Regions from separate parts of the Rahnella sp. JUb53 genome, predicted to be linked through region 2. Evidence: predicted binding sites of a transcription regulator. Region 2 holds the regulator's gene; each other region holds the start of a gene.

Region 1 (3,199 bases), 100 kb from region 2:
GTCATTAACGAAGGTTTTATTGCTGCCAGCTATCGTGTGGATAATATTTCCTGCGGTAAACCGGCTGAAAATGCTTCAGCTGAAGAACCGCAGGAAATTATCAACGCGACAGTAAAATCAGTCGCACTGAACCTTAATCGCCAGACCACCACGCGACGTTTCACGGTATTTTGAATTCATATCTTTACCGGTTTCGTACATGGTTTCGATCACTTTATCCAGAGACACTCTTGGCTCGCTGGTGCGGCGCAGTGCCATCCGGGCAGCGTTAATCGCTTTCACCGAAGCAATGGCATTACGCTCAATGCACGGCACCTGAACCTGTCCGGCTACCGGATCACAAGTCAGACCGAGGTTGTGTTCCATACCAATTTCGGCAGCGACACACACCTGCTCAGGGCTGCCGCCCAGCAATTCCGTTAGACCTGCTGCCGCCATCGAACAGGCTACGCCCACTTCGCCCTGACAACCGACTTCTGCACCAGAAATCGACGCATTCATTTTATACAAAATGCCGATAGCGCCGGAGGTCAGGAAATAGCGCAGGTAAATGTCAGGGCTGACCGACTGAATAAACTGGTCATAATAGGCCAGTACCGCCGGCACAATGCCGCATGCACCGTTGGTTGGCGCAGTCACTACGCGTCCGCCTGCGGCATTTTCTTCGTTAACTGCCAGCGCAAACATATTCACCCAGTCGATCACGTTCATCGGGTCACTGGAAAGCTTATCGTTTGACACCAGCATCCGGCGCAGAGCAGACGCACGGCGCGGTACCCGCAGCGGCCCCGGCAACACGCCTTCAGTATTCAGACCGCGATCGATACACGCCTGCATGGTGTGCCAGATCTTCTCGAAATACTGGTCGATCTCCTGCTTACTGTGTTGCGCCAGCTCGTTCTTCATCACCAGCCCGGATAATGACAGGCCGGTTTCCTTACATTTAGCCAGCATTTCACTGGCCGAATTAAAGCTGTAAGGCACGGTGACTTCGTCGAGAACCGGCTGACCGAAGTGTTCGTCATCGACAATAAAACCGCCGCCGACGGAATAATACGTTTTGCTGTAAATCATTTTATCGCCAGCAAACGCATGGATTTGCATGGCGTTCTCGTGGCGTGGCAAATTCTCACCGCGGAACACCATGCCGGTATCACGCGGGAAATCTACTTCATGCTGAGTGGTGCCCAGCGGCAAACGCTCACGTTGCTCAACGTCGCGGATAAAATGGGGAATTCCGTCAATGTCGACGGTGTCTGGCTGATTACCGGCCAGGCCTAAAATAATGGCGATATCTGTGTGGTGGCCTTTGCCTGTCAGAGACAAAGAACCAAAAACGTCCACGGCGACACGCGTAACGGCAGGCATCATGCCCTTTTCCAGCAGGTCGTCAGCGAACTGTTTACCGGCTTTCATCGGGCCCAAAGTATGGGAACTGGAAGGGCCAATCCCGACCTTGAACATGTCGAAAACGCTAATCACGTCGAATACTCCTGTAATAGATTGCGGCAGGGAACGGGATCCCTGGCTTCCATAAATGAACCACAGCGAGATTTCGTCTTTATGGACGGCTCTCTTGTTCTTATGGATAGACTTATAGTTTAAAAGGGCTGAGAGGCAAAAGTTTCATTTTTCGCATGAAATAAACTTATTTGATGCAAAAGTGTGATCGCTATGTAATCAGAGCGCTCAGACTTCGACCTGTCCGGCGAGCTGGCGGATGATAGCGGCGGTGAGACCCCAGACAAATTGCTGCTGATACCAGGACAAATAAACGCGGTGATGAATGCCCCTGCGATGAATATCAAGCGGGTGATAACGAGCCAGATCAAAAGCTTCACGCAGCGGCATTTCAAATAACTCGGCGACTTCGTCTTCAGCCGGATGCAGCGGCACATCGACGGGTAACAGCCCTACTACCGGTGTGACCCGAAAACCGCTGCTGCTATCCTGCGGCGAAAGTGTGCCTAATACATAAACCTGTTCAGGCGGAATGGCGACTTCTTCCTGCGCTTCACGCAAGGCCGTGGCGATAATCGACGCATCAGAAGCATCCGCCGCGCCGCCGGGAAAGGCGACTTGTCCCGCGTGTTTGCGCAGCTGATCTGATCGGCGTGTCAGTAACAGCGTAGGTTCGGGGCGGCATATGATCGGGATCAGCACCGCAGCGTGACGGGTTCCGCGCAGCGCCGGTGCGGGCTGGCGAGGTTGCTGCAACTGAAAGCGCAATATGAAATCTTCAACAGCGGGGGAAAGTGTCTGAATTGGCGCATGTTGTTCCAGCAAAGTCACGATGATGTTTCTCCTAACTGAGGCAGAATTCGGGCAATCTTATCAAAAGTTTCCTGATATTCTGCCTGTTCCTGACTGTCCGCCACAATCCCGCCGCCTGCCCAGCAATGAATTTTTCCCTGCGACGTGAGTAACGTGCGGATGGTGATGTTGCTGTCCATGGTGCCGCAAAAGCTGATATACGCGATGCTGCCGCAATAGCCGTTGCGGCGATGTGGCTCGAGTTCTTCGATGATTTCCATTGCACGCACTTTCGGTGCGCCGGTAATGGAACCGCCGGGGAAACAGGCGCGTAACAAGGCCGCAGGATGGCACTCTTGCGGTAACTGCGCAGTGATGGTGCTGACCAGATGATGCACCGCCGGAAACTGCTCTACCACAAACAGTTCCGGCACGCGCACGCTGCCGGGTACGGCGACGCGCCCGATGTCATTACGCAGTAAATCTACAATCATCAGGTTCTCGGCACGATCTTTCTCCGATCCTGCCAGACGTTTTGCCTGTCGCGCATCTTCTGTCGGATCTTCGCAACGTGGCAGGGTGCCTTTAATCGGTCGTGTCTGAATCTGGTTTTCTTTAAGCCAGATAAAACGCTCCGGCGAGAGGCTGAGAACGGTGTTTTGCGGCAGACGCAGAAATGCTGAGAAGGGCGCACGGTTGGCCTGATTCAGACGCAGAAAAGCCTGCCATTCATCGCCGTCGTACTGCGTGGAAAAACGTTGCGCCAGATTGATCTGATAACAATCGCCGTCGCGGATATATTCCTGAATCTGCCTGAACTTTTGCCCGTATTCTTCGCGGCTCATATTCGCCTGCCACGGCGCATTCAGCCGGAAAGGCGCTGACGCAGAGCGGATTTGCTGATGCTCATCAAGCCAGCGCAAACGTGCAGAAATATCGCCATGAC
Region 2 (3,199 bases):
AGTCATGTTAATTCCGTGACGCCGGAAGAACGGCGAAAGCGAAAGACAGTGGCGGCGAAAACCAGTAAAAAAACAAAAGTCGCACCGGTGACAGAGAAAAAGACTCAGGAAAAAGCATCAAAATCGAAGAAGGTCAGCAGCACCGAACTGGTCAAACGCAAGACAACTTCTGAGAAAAGCGTAAAAACGACCCGGGCCGAAAGCAAAAAAGAAAAAACACTCAGGACAACGCGGGCCGAGAAAAAGACAGATAAAGCCACTAAATCACGAGCGCTTGCCAAAAACAGCAGTGAAAAAATCAGCAAGAAAGAAGCGTATGGCCGACACCGCAAAGGCAAGAAGTTACGCGAAGAAGACACCAAACCTATTACGCTGAGTGCGACACATAAAAAACGCTATCAGCATGCACAACAAACGGCGATGACTAAGCTGATGCACCAGGTCGGCAAACCTTATCGCTGGGGAGGAACTTCTCCGAATACCGGTTTTGATTGCAGCGGTCTGGTCTATTACGCTTACAAAGATTTGATCCGCATTAAAATGCCGCGCACGGCAAACGAGATGTACCACCTGCGCGATGCAGCGCCGGTGAAACGTGGCGAACTTGAAAGCGGTGATCTGGTGTTCTTCAGAATCAACAACCGCGGCGCAGCGGATCATGTGGGTGTTTATGTTGGCAACGGCAAATTCATCCAGTCGCCAAGAACCGGTGAAGACATCAAAATCACCTCACTGGGCGACGATTACTGGCAAGACCACTATGTTGGCGCACGTCGGGTGATGACCCCAAAAACAATCCGATAATAAACAATTCGTTAAGTCTGAGGTTTCGCTAATCAGCCATTGAATAGCACTTAACGAAGAGTTTCTGCAGGGAAGAGTATCGGCGGTAACGGTCACTGCGTAAAATTGAAAAGGGCGATTCCTGTGAAAGGTATCGCCCTTTTTTGTTGCGTCTCACTACTGTCTCACTGCCAGATTAGTTCATCACTGCCGTGAAGCTGAAAGCGATAATCATGAGCAAAGCGCATACCGTGGTGATCAACGATAATTTCAGGTTGCTGTCCATCAAACCCCCTTTCGGATCAAGTTGTGGCGTTTCTTTTAGCCACACTAAATGTGTGCCAACGCATTTTCGCATAATTCACTTTTAAAATCCTCTGCTGAATGAAAATGTGAACATGACAATTTTACTTCCACTTTCATGCATTATAAGAGAAAATTGTCGGTTAACACGCCTGTGTGCCGGTCGATTTCACCCGAGAGCATTTCACGCCTCATTCTGAAGAATCCACCCAATGATTACACTGCCCTTTTAGATGTCCGCAGTGTAATCAACGCAAGCAAACGATTAACATAATGCTAACGTGCTGAAGCACGGAAGTTCAGGAGTCATTCTTTACATGGCAACGATTAAAGATGTCGCAAAGCGCGCTGGCGTTTCCACTACAACCGTGTCGCACGTCATCAATAAAACACGTTTCGTCGCCGAAGAAACCAGGGAAGCGGTGCTGCTTGCCATTAAAGAGCTACATTATTCTCCGAGCGCCGTAGCCCGTAGTCTTAAAGTGAATAACACCAAGACGATTGGTCTGCTGGCAACCTCCAGTGAAGCGCCCTATTTTGCCGAGGTGATTGAAGCCGTCGAGAACAGCTGCTTCTCCAAAGGCTATACGCTGATCTTGTGTAACTCGCACAACAATCTGGAAAAACAACAGGCCTATCTGCAGATGCTGGCGCAAAAACGCGTCGATGGTCTGCTGGTCATGTGCGCGGAATACCCTGACGAATTACTCAATATGCTTGAAGAGTATCGTTCGATTCCGATGGTGGTGATGGACTGGGGCGAAGCGCGTAAAAACTTCACCGACAGCATTATCGATAATGCTTTCGAAGGCGGTTATATGGCCGGACGCTATCTGATCGAACGCGGGCATCGTGATATTGGCGTGATCCCGGGACAGCTGGCGCGTAACACCGGCGGCGGTCGTTTCCAGGGTTTTGTCAAAGCGCTGACGGAAGCCAATATCCCGCTTCGCGAAGAATGGGTGGTTCAGGGCGATTTCGAGCCGGAGTCAGGTTATCAGGCGATGCATAAGATTCTGATGCAGAAACAACGCCCCACCGCCGTCTTCTGCGGGGGCGATGTCATGGCAATGGGCGCAATTTGCGCCGCTGATGAGCTCGGATTGCGCGTCCCGCAGGATATTTCGGTGATTGGTTACGATAACGTGCGTAATGCGCGGTACTTCTCTCCGGCACTGACGACCGTGCATCAGCCGAAAGAACGGTTGGGTGAGATGGCCTTTACTATGTTGCTCGACCGCATCGTCAGCAAACGTGAAGAATCACAGACCATCGAGGTGCATCCGAAACTGGTTGAACGTCGTTCGGTGGCCGATGGCCCGTACCGCGACTATCGCCGTTAATGCTTGCCTTTAATCTTACATAACGCCTGCTTTTGCAGGCGTTTAATTTCTCAGTCCCGCAGCCATTCACGGTTCATCGTTTCTGTATCACCCATATATTCCAGCAACCACGCCAGTGAAGGTGACGGATTGCTCTGGTCCCACGTCAGGCAACATGGGCTGTCAGGGAAGGTATTCTCCAGCGCCAGAACCTGCAATGTCTGCTGTTCAATGTGGTGGCTCACGCGATGTACCGGCATCATTCCTACGCATAAACCTTCACTCAGACATTCAAGCGCGCAGGTCCAGTCCGGCACAACCAGACGCCGCTGGTTATCAAGCGTCCAGGTATCACGCTTGGGCAACGTCCGCGAGGTATCTTCAAGACACAATGCGGGATAAGGCCTGAGCTGGTCATCACTGAGCGCACCCGGTAACTGCGCCAGCGGATGCTGCGGGCTGACCACGCAGTGCCAGTCCATAAACCCCATGTCGCGAAAACTGAAACGACCACCAACCGGTATCGCCCGCGTCGCACCGATTGCCACATCAGCACGTCCGTCAACCAGTGCGTCCCACACACCATTAAACACTTCGGAATGAATAATCAGTTCCGTATCAGGAAAATGACGATAGAAATCCAGCACCAGTCGCCGGGTTCTTGCCGGTTTAACAATTCTGTCGACAGCAATACGTAACTCGCCCCGCCAGCCGTTGGCAACCTGCTGACACTGGCGTCGTGTAGCTATCATTTTTTTTATCAGAACCCGCGCTTCATCCACGAAAACTTT
Region 3 (3,199 bases), on a different contig from region 2:
AAACATAGCCAGCGAGCGAAGCGCTTGTTGAAAAAAGCGAGGGGAGTTCAGAGGGGAAAAGCCTTTCCCCTCTGGTCGGTTTGGGCGCAGCGCGTTAAGCGATCACCGCACGTGAGAAACCGAAATTTTCTCGGCCCGCCGGTGCAACCGGCAAAAACCAAAATTTTCTCAGTCAGCCCGCCAGTGCAACCGGCCAAATCCGCCTGATACCCGGCCTGGCATCAAATCGCCCAGCCGCCCGCATAAAACACCACCAGCGCCACGGCGATCACCACCGTGCCCACGTTCAGTTTCCGCCATTCGCCGGAGAAAATACGGCCAATCACCAGCGAGCTGAAACCGAGCATGATGCCGGTCACGATGTTACAGGTCAGCACGATGAACACCGCGCACAGCAATCCTGACATCGCATCCACGAAATCGGTGAAATCCAGTTTGGTCACGTTGCTGAGCATCAGCAGACCGACGTACATCAGCGCCGGTGCGGTAGCGTAAGCCGGTACCAGATAAGACAATGGAGACAGGAACAACATCAGCAGGAACAGCACGCCGACGACCGTTGCGGTCAGGCCGGTTTTGCCGCCCGCTGCCGTACCGGCTGCCGATTCGATGTAAACCGCTGCCGGTGATGCGCCAACCAGCGAGGCAAAAATGCTGCTCACGGAGTCTGCGGTCAGCGCTTTGCCGCCGCTGATGATCTGGCCGTTTTCATCCAGCAGGTTTGCCTGACCGGCTACTGCGCGGATAGTGCCGGTGGCATCAAACACCGCGGTCATCACCAGCGCCAGAACGCTTGGCAATACCGCCGCTTTCAGCGCGCCCATGATGTCGAGATCGAAAATCACCGATTTGCCGTCAGCACCTGCCAGAGAAGGCATCGCGAACAAACCCTGATATTTCACGGCAGGATCGAAAATCAGACCAATAATGGAAATCGCGATAATCACCAGCAAAATGCCGCCGGGCACACGCAGTTTCTCAAGGCCGAAAATCACCGCCAGTCCGAGCAATGTCATGATCACCGGGAAAGAAGTAAAGGCGCCAAGCGCGACAGGTAAACCGTCCAGCGGGTTTTTCACCACCAGGCCGACGCCGTTGGCCGCGATCAGCAACAGGAACAGGCCGATACCGATGCCGGTTCCGTGCGCAACGCCGGTTGGCAGGTTGCGCAAAATCCACGACCGGATGCCGGTCATCGAGATAATGGTGAACAATACGCCCATCAGGAATACCGCGCCGAGGGCAACCGGCACGCTGATGTGCTGGCCGAGCACCAGACTAAAGGCGGTAAAGGCAGTCAGAGAGATGGCGCAACCAATCGCCAGCGGCAGATTAGCCCACAGGCCCATCAGCAGGGAGCCGAAACCGGCTACCAGACAGGTCGCGACAAACACGGCGCTTGGCGAGAAACCCGCTTTGCCAAGCATTGACGGTACAACGATGACCGAATACACCATCGCCAGAAACGTCGTTAAGCCGGCGATCACTTCCTGGCGAACGTTACTGCCACGCGCACTGATTTTGAAAAAAGCATCAAACGGGCCCTTTGGCGCAACGGCGCTGCCCGTCTGAGTGTGTTGACTCGACATGAAAATTCCTCTGAATGTCTCTGCTGATTAGCCGGCGTGGTCATTATGAAACCGTTTCTGCACGTTCACTTCCCTATTTGTCGCCTGAAATCGCCGAAACGGGCGTCAGAACGGCAAGGCAAACGTTTAACTCGCATCGCGTATGGCGGGACAAAAATTAACGCAAACGATTATCTCGTTTTTAATTACCACACATCAACTGTGAATGACGACAATTTACCGTTGTCTGGTCAATAAAAACGCGGTTGTGGTGCAAATCTGTCCGCCTGGCGATTTGCTGTGCGGTAACGGTTGCGCACGCTTCGTGGCGATGAGAAAGAGAGACAGCAAATCAGGATGAATAGGCTATGCCGGGAGGTAAAAGACCGGAGATAAAAATAACAGGACGTTTATTAAGGTTTATTTTCTGATGGCGTTCATTGGGCAAATTCCACACCCGCAAAGAGCCCGCTGTGAAATATAAAAAGGGAATACGTTCCGGCGATAAAAAACCAAAACGCTTCCCCCTTTAAATTTCTGAGGACTTAAAAACCATTAACGCAGGATATTCAAAGGGCCACCGGTTTCCAGAGCCCGCTGATAAGCCGGTCGGGCTGTCACATTGGAAAGCCATGCATTTAAATGTGGGTATTTTCCCAGACCGGTGCGGGCGTTTATGGCTTCTACCGGGAAACTCATCTGAATGTCCGCTGCGCTGAACTGATAACCCGCGAAATAAGGATGCGTGGTCAGATGTTGTTCCAGATAATCCATGTGGGTATAAATCTGTTTATCCAGATAGTTTTTCTGCACACCCTGTCCGATCGCACCGGCAATCGGGCGGATCAGCCACGGCATTGGCGGCTTGCCCAGACGGCTGAAAATCAGCTTCATGACCAGCAGCGGCATCAGCGAACCTTCGGCATAATGCATCCAGTAGCGATACTGCTGGCGCTCCGCGAACGCCGTCGGTTTCAGCGTGCCTGCCTCATCGTACACTTCCTGCAGATACTCAATAATGGCGCCAGATTCCGCGAGGATCATGCCGTTATCTTCCAGTACCGGTGATTTGCCGAGAGGATGCACTTTTTTCAGCGATTCCGGTGCCAGCATGGATTTCTTATCACGTTGATACTGTTTGATTTCGTAAGGTACGCTCAGTTCTTCGAGCATCCATAAGATTCGCTGTGATCGGGAGTTATCCAAATGATGAACTGTTAACATAAACGTCTTCTGCCCTGTCGTATTTAATTATCTGTTAACTATAGACAACGGTTTCGCAGGCCGTATCACATTCGTTTAAAAACCCTTTCTTTCATCCGGATTAATACCGCAAAAAATCTTTTTATTTGATTAAAATTACTTACGGATTAATCTTAATTACACGAAAAAAATTATCGTAACTTCATTCGCCTTTAATAATTCTTAATGCCATTATCGCCGGATAAAAAAATCAGCCCGTCGCTTTCGACTCTATGTTTGTGGAGCCTCACATGTTTTCCAGTAATTACAACAATGTGCTTGTCATGTTTTCGTTCATTGTTGCAATGCTTGCCTCTTATACCGCGCTTGATATGGCTGGCCGGGTTGCCACCACGGAGGGAAGGGCTTCCCGACTTTGGTTAATTGGT
Region 4 (3,199 bases), on a different contig from region 2:
GGCGCAGTAACATGCCCAGCAACATGGCAGCCACGCCTGCGGTCAGCGTATAGAGGATCGCGTTGTGCCCGTAGACCTCCACCAGTTTACCGGTGACCGCCGAGCCAATCACAAAGGCAATCGAGCCCCAGACGCGCACTTTGCCGTAATCCATATTGATCTGGCGTTGCAGCGTACCGGCCAGCGCATCGGTCAGCGGAACCAGCGGACCAAAGAACAGGCTGAAACCGGCAATGTTGATCATCAGCCACGCCCAGCCGTTGCCAAACCAGAACCCGACGGCAAACGCCAGCGTGAGCAACGCGAGGATGCGTAAACCGGTGATGAGATGCGAAGGGTCTTTGATGGAGGGAGAAATGATTAACGTGCCAAGAAAACGGGCGACTAAACCGGCGCCGAGCAACAGGCCGATGCTTTCGGAGGAAATACCCTCGCCTTTAAGCCATAAGCCCCAGAAGGGAAGAAAAATACCGTAACTGAAAAAATAGGTGAAATAACTGAGTGCAAGCCAGCGCGTGGAACGCAATTCCATAAATCCTCCGGTGTGAGGCCAATACTTTGACAAAGCTCACAATCGCTAGCAATCCGCAGACGCTTTCATACTCCAGTAATGTCTGCCAGCTCACAAATTCTGATAGATGCCCATAAAAAAACCCGCCGGAGCGGGTTTTAGCAGCTTTACGGCTTCGCAAATATTACGCGTAAACCGGGAAGCGTGCACAGATGTCGAGAACTTTCTGTTTAACGCGTTCGATAGTGCCTTCGTCGTTCACGTTGTCCAGCACGTCGCAGATCCAGCCAGCCAGTTCACGCGCTTCAGCTTCTTTAAAGCCGCGACGGGTGATAGCCGGAGTACCGATACGTACACCGGAAGTCACGAACGGGCTCTTCGGATCGTTAGGCACGCTGTTTTTGTTCACAGTAATGTTAGCGCGGCCCAGTGCGGCATCGGCTTCTTTACCGGTCAGGTTTTTATCAACCAGATCCATCAGGAACAGGTGGTTGTGCGTACCGCCGGAAACCACTTTGTAGCCACGTTCCAGAACCACAGCGACCATTGCCTGAGCATTTTTAGCCACTTGCTGCTGGTAGGTTTTGAACTCAGGTTCCATCGCTTCTTTCAGTGCTACCGCTTTACCGGCAATCACGTGCATCAGCGGGCCGCCCTGGCCACCAGGGAAGACAGCGGAGTTCAGTTTTTTGTAGAACTCTTCATCACCGCCTTTCGCCAGAATCAGACCACCGCGTGGGCCAGCCAGCGTTTTGTGCGTGGTGGTGGTCACGATGTGCGCGTGCGGAACCGGGTTCGGGTAAACGCCCGCAGCAATCAGACCGGCAACGTGTGCCATGTCGACGAAGAAGTAAGCACCAACGCTGTCGGCGATTTCACGCATTTTTGCCCAGTCAACGATACCGGAGAACGCGGAGAAACCGCCGATGATCATTTTTGGTTTGTGCGCTTCGGCCTGACGTTTTACGTCGTCATAATCGATGTCGCCGCTTTCGTCGATGCCGTAAGGCACCACGTTGTACAGTTTACCGGACAGGTTAACCGGTGAACCGTGCGTCAGGTGACCGCCATGGCCGAGGTTCATCCCCAGAATGGTGTCGCCCGGTTGCAGCAGTGCGGTGTAAACCGCGAAGTTCGCCTGTGAGCCGGAGTGTGGCTGAACGTTAGCGAAATCTGCACCGAACAATTCTTTTGCACGGTCGATAGCCAGTTGTTCAACGATGTCGACGTACTCACAACCACCGTAATAACGTTTGCCCGGATAGCCTTCGGCATATTTGTTGGTCAGCTGCGAACCCTGAGCCTGCATAACACGCGGGCTGGTATAGTTTTCTGACGCAATCAGCTCGATATGTTCTTCCTGACGAACAACTTCTTTTTCCATTGCTGCCCACAGCTCAGCATCATAATCGGCAATGTTCATTTCACGCTTTAACATCCGCATCTCCTGACTCAACAAACTAAAAATAAAAGCCCCTTCCGGGTTCTGCGCAACAGTGTAAATGTTTAAGCGCCCTTCGGATAGGGTCAGTTTGAGGTTTTTAGGCAAACGATTGGCTCCAGATACAGCAAGGCTTTGATCTGCGAACCTCTGCCCGTAATCAAGGGATAAATATTCATCTGAACATGTACAAATTTCAGCTTTGTGACTCAGCCCCCATCGCACTGCTCCATCACACTCTTCACCTTAAAAAGCCCTTACCCCTTTAGGGGGGTTTACAGAAATTGTGGGTTTATATAAGATGTATTTAAAATACATGTTTAATGAAATCGACAAAGACACGGAGTTCACTATGCTTGATTCAGCCACTATCGCTACCGTTAAATCCACTATTCCTTTGCTTGCAGCGACCGGTCCGAAACTCACCGCGCACTTCTACGACCGCATGTTCGAGCACAATCCCGAGCTCAAAGACATCTTCAATATGAGCAACCAGCGCAACGGCGATCAGCGTCAGGCGCTGTTTGATGCCATCTGTGCTTACGCCGCCAATATCGAAAATCTGGCGGCACTGTTGCCTGCGGTGGAGCGCATCGCGCAAAAGCACACCAGCTTTACCATTCAGCCGGATCAATACAACATTGTCGGCGAACATCTGCTGGCAACGTTGGATGAAATGTTAAGCCCGGGTCAGGAAGTGCTGGATGCGTGGGGCAAAGCCTACGGCGTGCTGGCGAATGTGTTTATCAACCGTGAAGCAGAGATTTATCAGGACAGCGCAGAAAAAACCGGTGGCTGGCGCGGTACGCGTGAATTCCGCATCGCCGAAAAACAACCGCAAAGTGAACTGATCACCTCTTTCCTGCTGGAACCTGTCGATGGATTGCCGGTGGTGGATTTCCAGCCGGGACAATATCTGGCGGTGTATATCCGCGATGCCTCGCTGGAAAATCAGGAAATCCGTCAGTATTCCCTGACGCAGGCACCGAACGGTAAAACCTACCGCATTGCCGTTAAACGCGAAGGCCAGGGCGCGGTATCAAACTTCCTGCATCACTTTGCGCAGCCGGGCGACATCATTCATCTGGCAGCCCCGCACGGCGATTTCTTTATGGATATCAGCGATACCACGCCGGTCGCGCTGATTTCTGCCGGTGTCGGTCAGACGCCGATGTTAGGTATGCTCAATACGCTGGCAGAACGCGGACATCATGCGCCTGTTCAGTGGCTGCACGCGGCTGAAAACG

The links. The regulator PurR, encoded in region 2, represses purine synthesis genes. The targets are predictions, from matches to a motif close to CANGCAAACGTTTGCNTG.
Region 1: EC840_RS01140 (L-serine ammonia-lyase) is a predicted target of PurR. The motif match lies at 1,510-1,527, and genes of this name have one in related genera.
Region 3: EC840_RS16880 (NCS2 family permease) is a predicted target of PurR. The motif match lies at 1,705-1,722, and genes of this name have one in related genera.
Region 4: glyA (serine hydroxymethyltransferase) is a predicted target of PurR. The motif match lies at 2,054-2,071, and genes of this name have one in related genera.

What each region holds. Positions count from the first base shown of each region.
Region 1 covers NZ_SLYT01000001.1:224,422-227,620, forward strand. Annotated here, with positions in the region: gene EC840_RS01140 (L-serine ammonia-lyase) at 118-1,482, opposite strand; gene EC840_RS01145 (CoA pyrophosphatase) at 1,690-2,292, opposite strand; gene pabB (aminodeoxychorismate synthase component 1) at 2,289-3,199, opposite strand, start outside.
Region 2 covers NZ_SLYT01000001.1:328,341-331,539, reverse strand. Annotated here, with positions in the region: gene EC840_RS01620 (C40 family peptidase) at 1-804, shown strand, start outside; gene purR (HTH-type transcriptional repressor PurR) at 1,404-2,429, shown strand; gene punR (DNA-binding transcriptional activator PunR) at 2,480-3,199, opposite strand, start outside.
Region 3 covers NZ_SLYT01000007.1:79,172-82,370, reverse strand. Annotated here, with positions in the region: gene EC840_RS16880 (NCS2 family permease) at 222-1,589, opposite strand; gene EC840_RS16875 (glutathione S-transferase) at 2,124-2,792, opposite strand; gene EC840_RS16870 (bifunctional diguanylate cyclase/phosphodiesterase) at 3,062-3,199, shown strand, end outside.
Region 4 covers NZ_SLYT01000010.1:28,111-31,309, forward strand. Annotated here, with positions in the region: gene EC840_RS20215 (3-phenylpropionate MFS transporter) at 1-532, opposite strand, end outside; gene glyA (serine hydroxymethyltransferase) at 696-1,949, opposite strand; gene hmpA (NO-inducible flavohemoprotein) at 2,269-3,199, shown strand, end outside.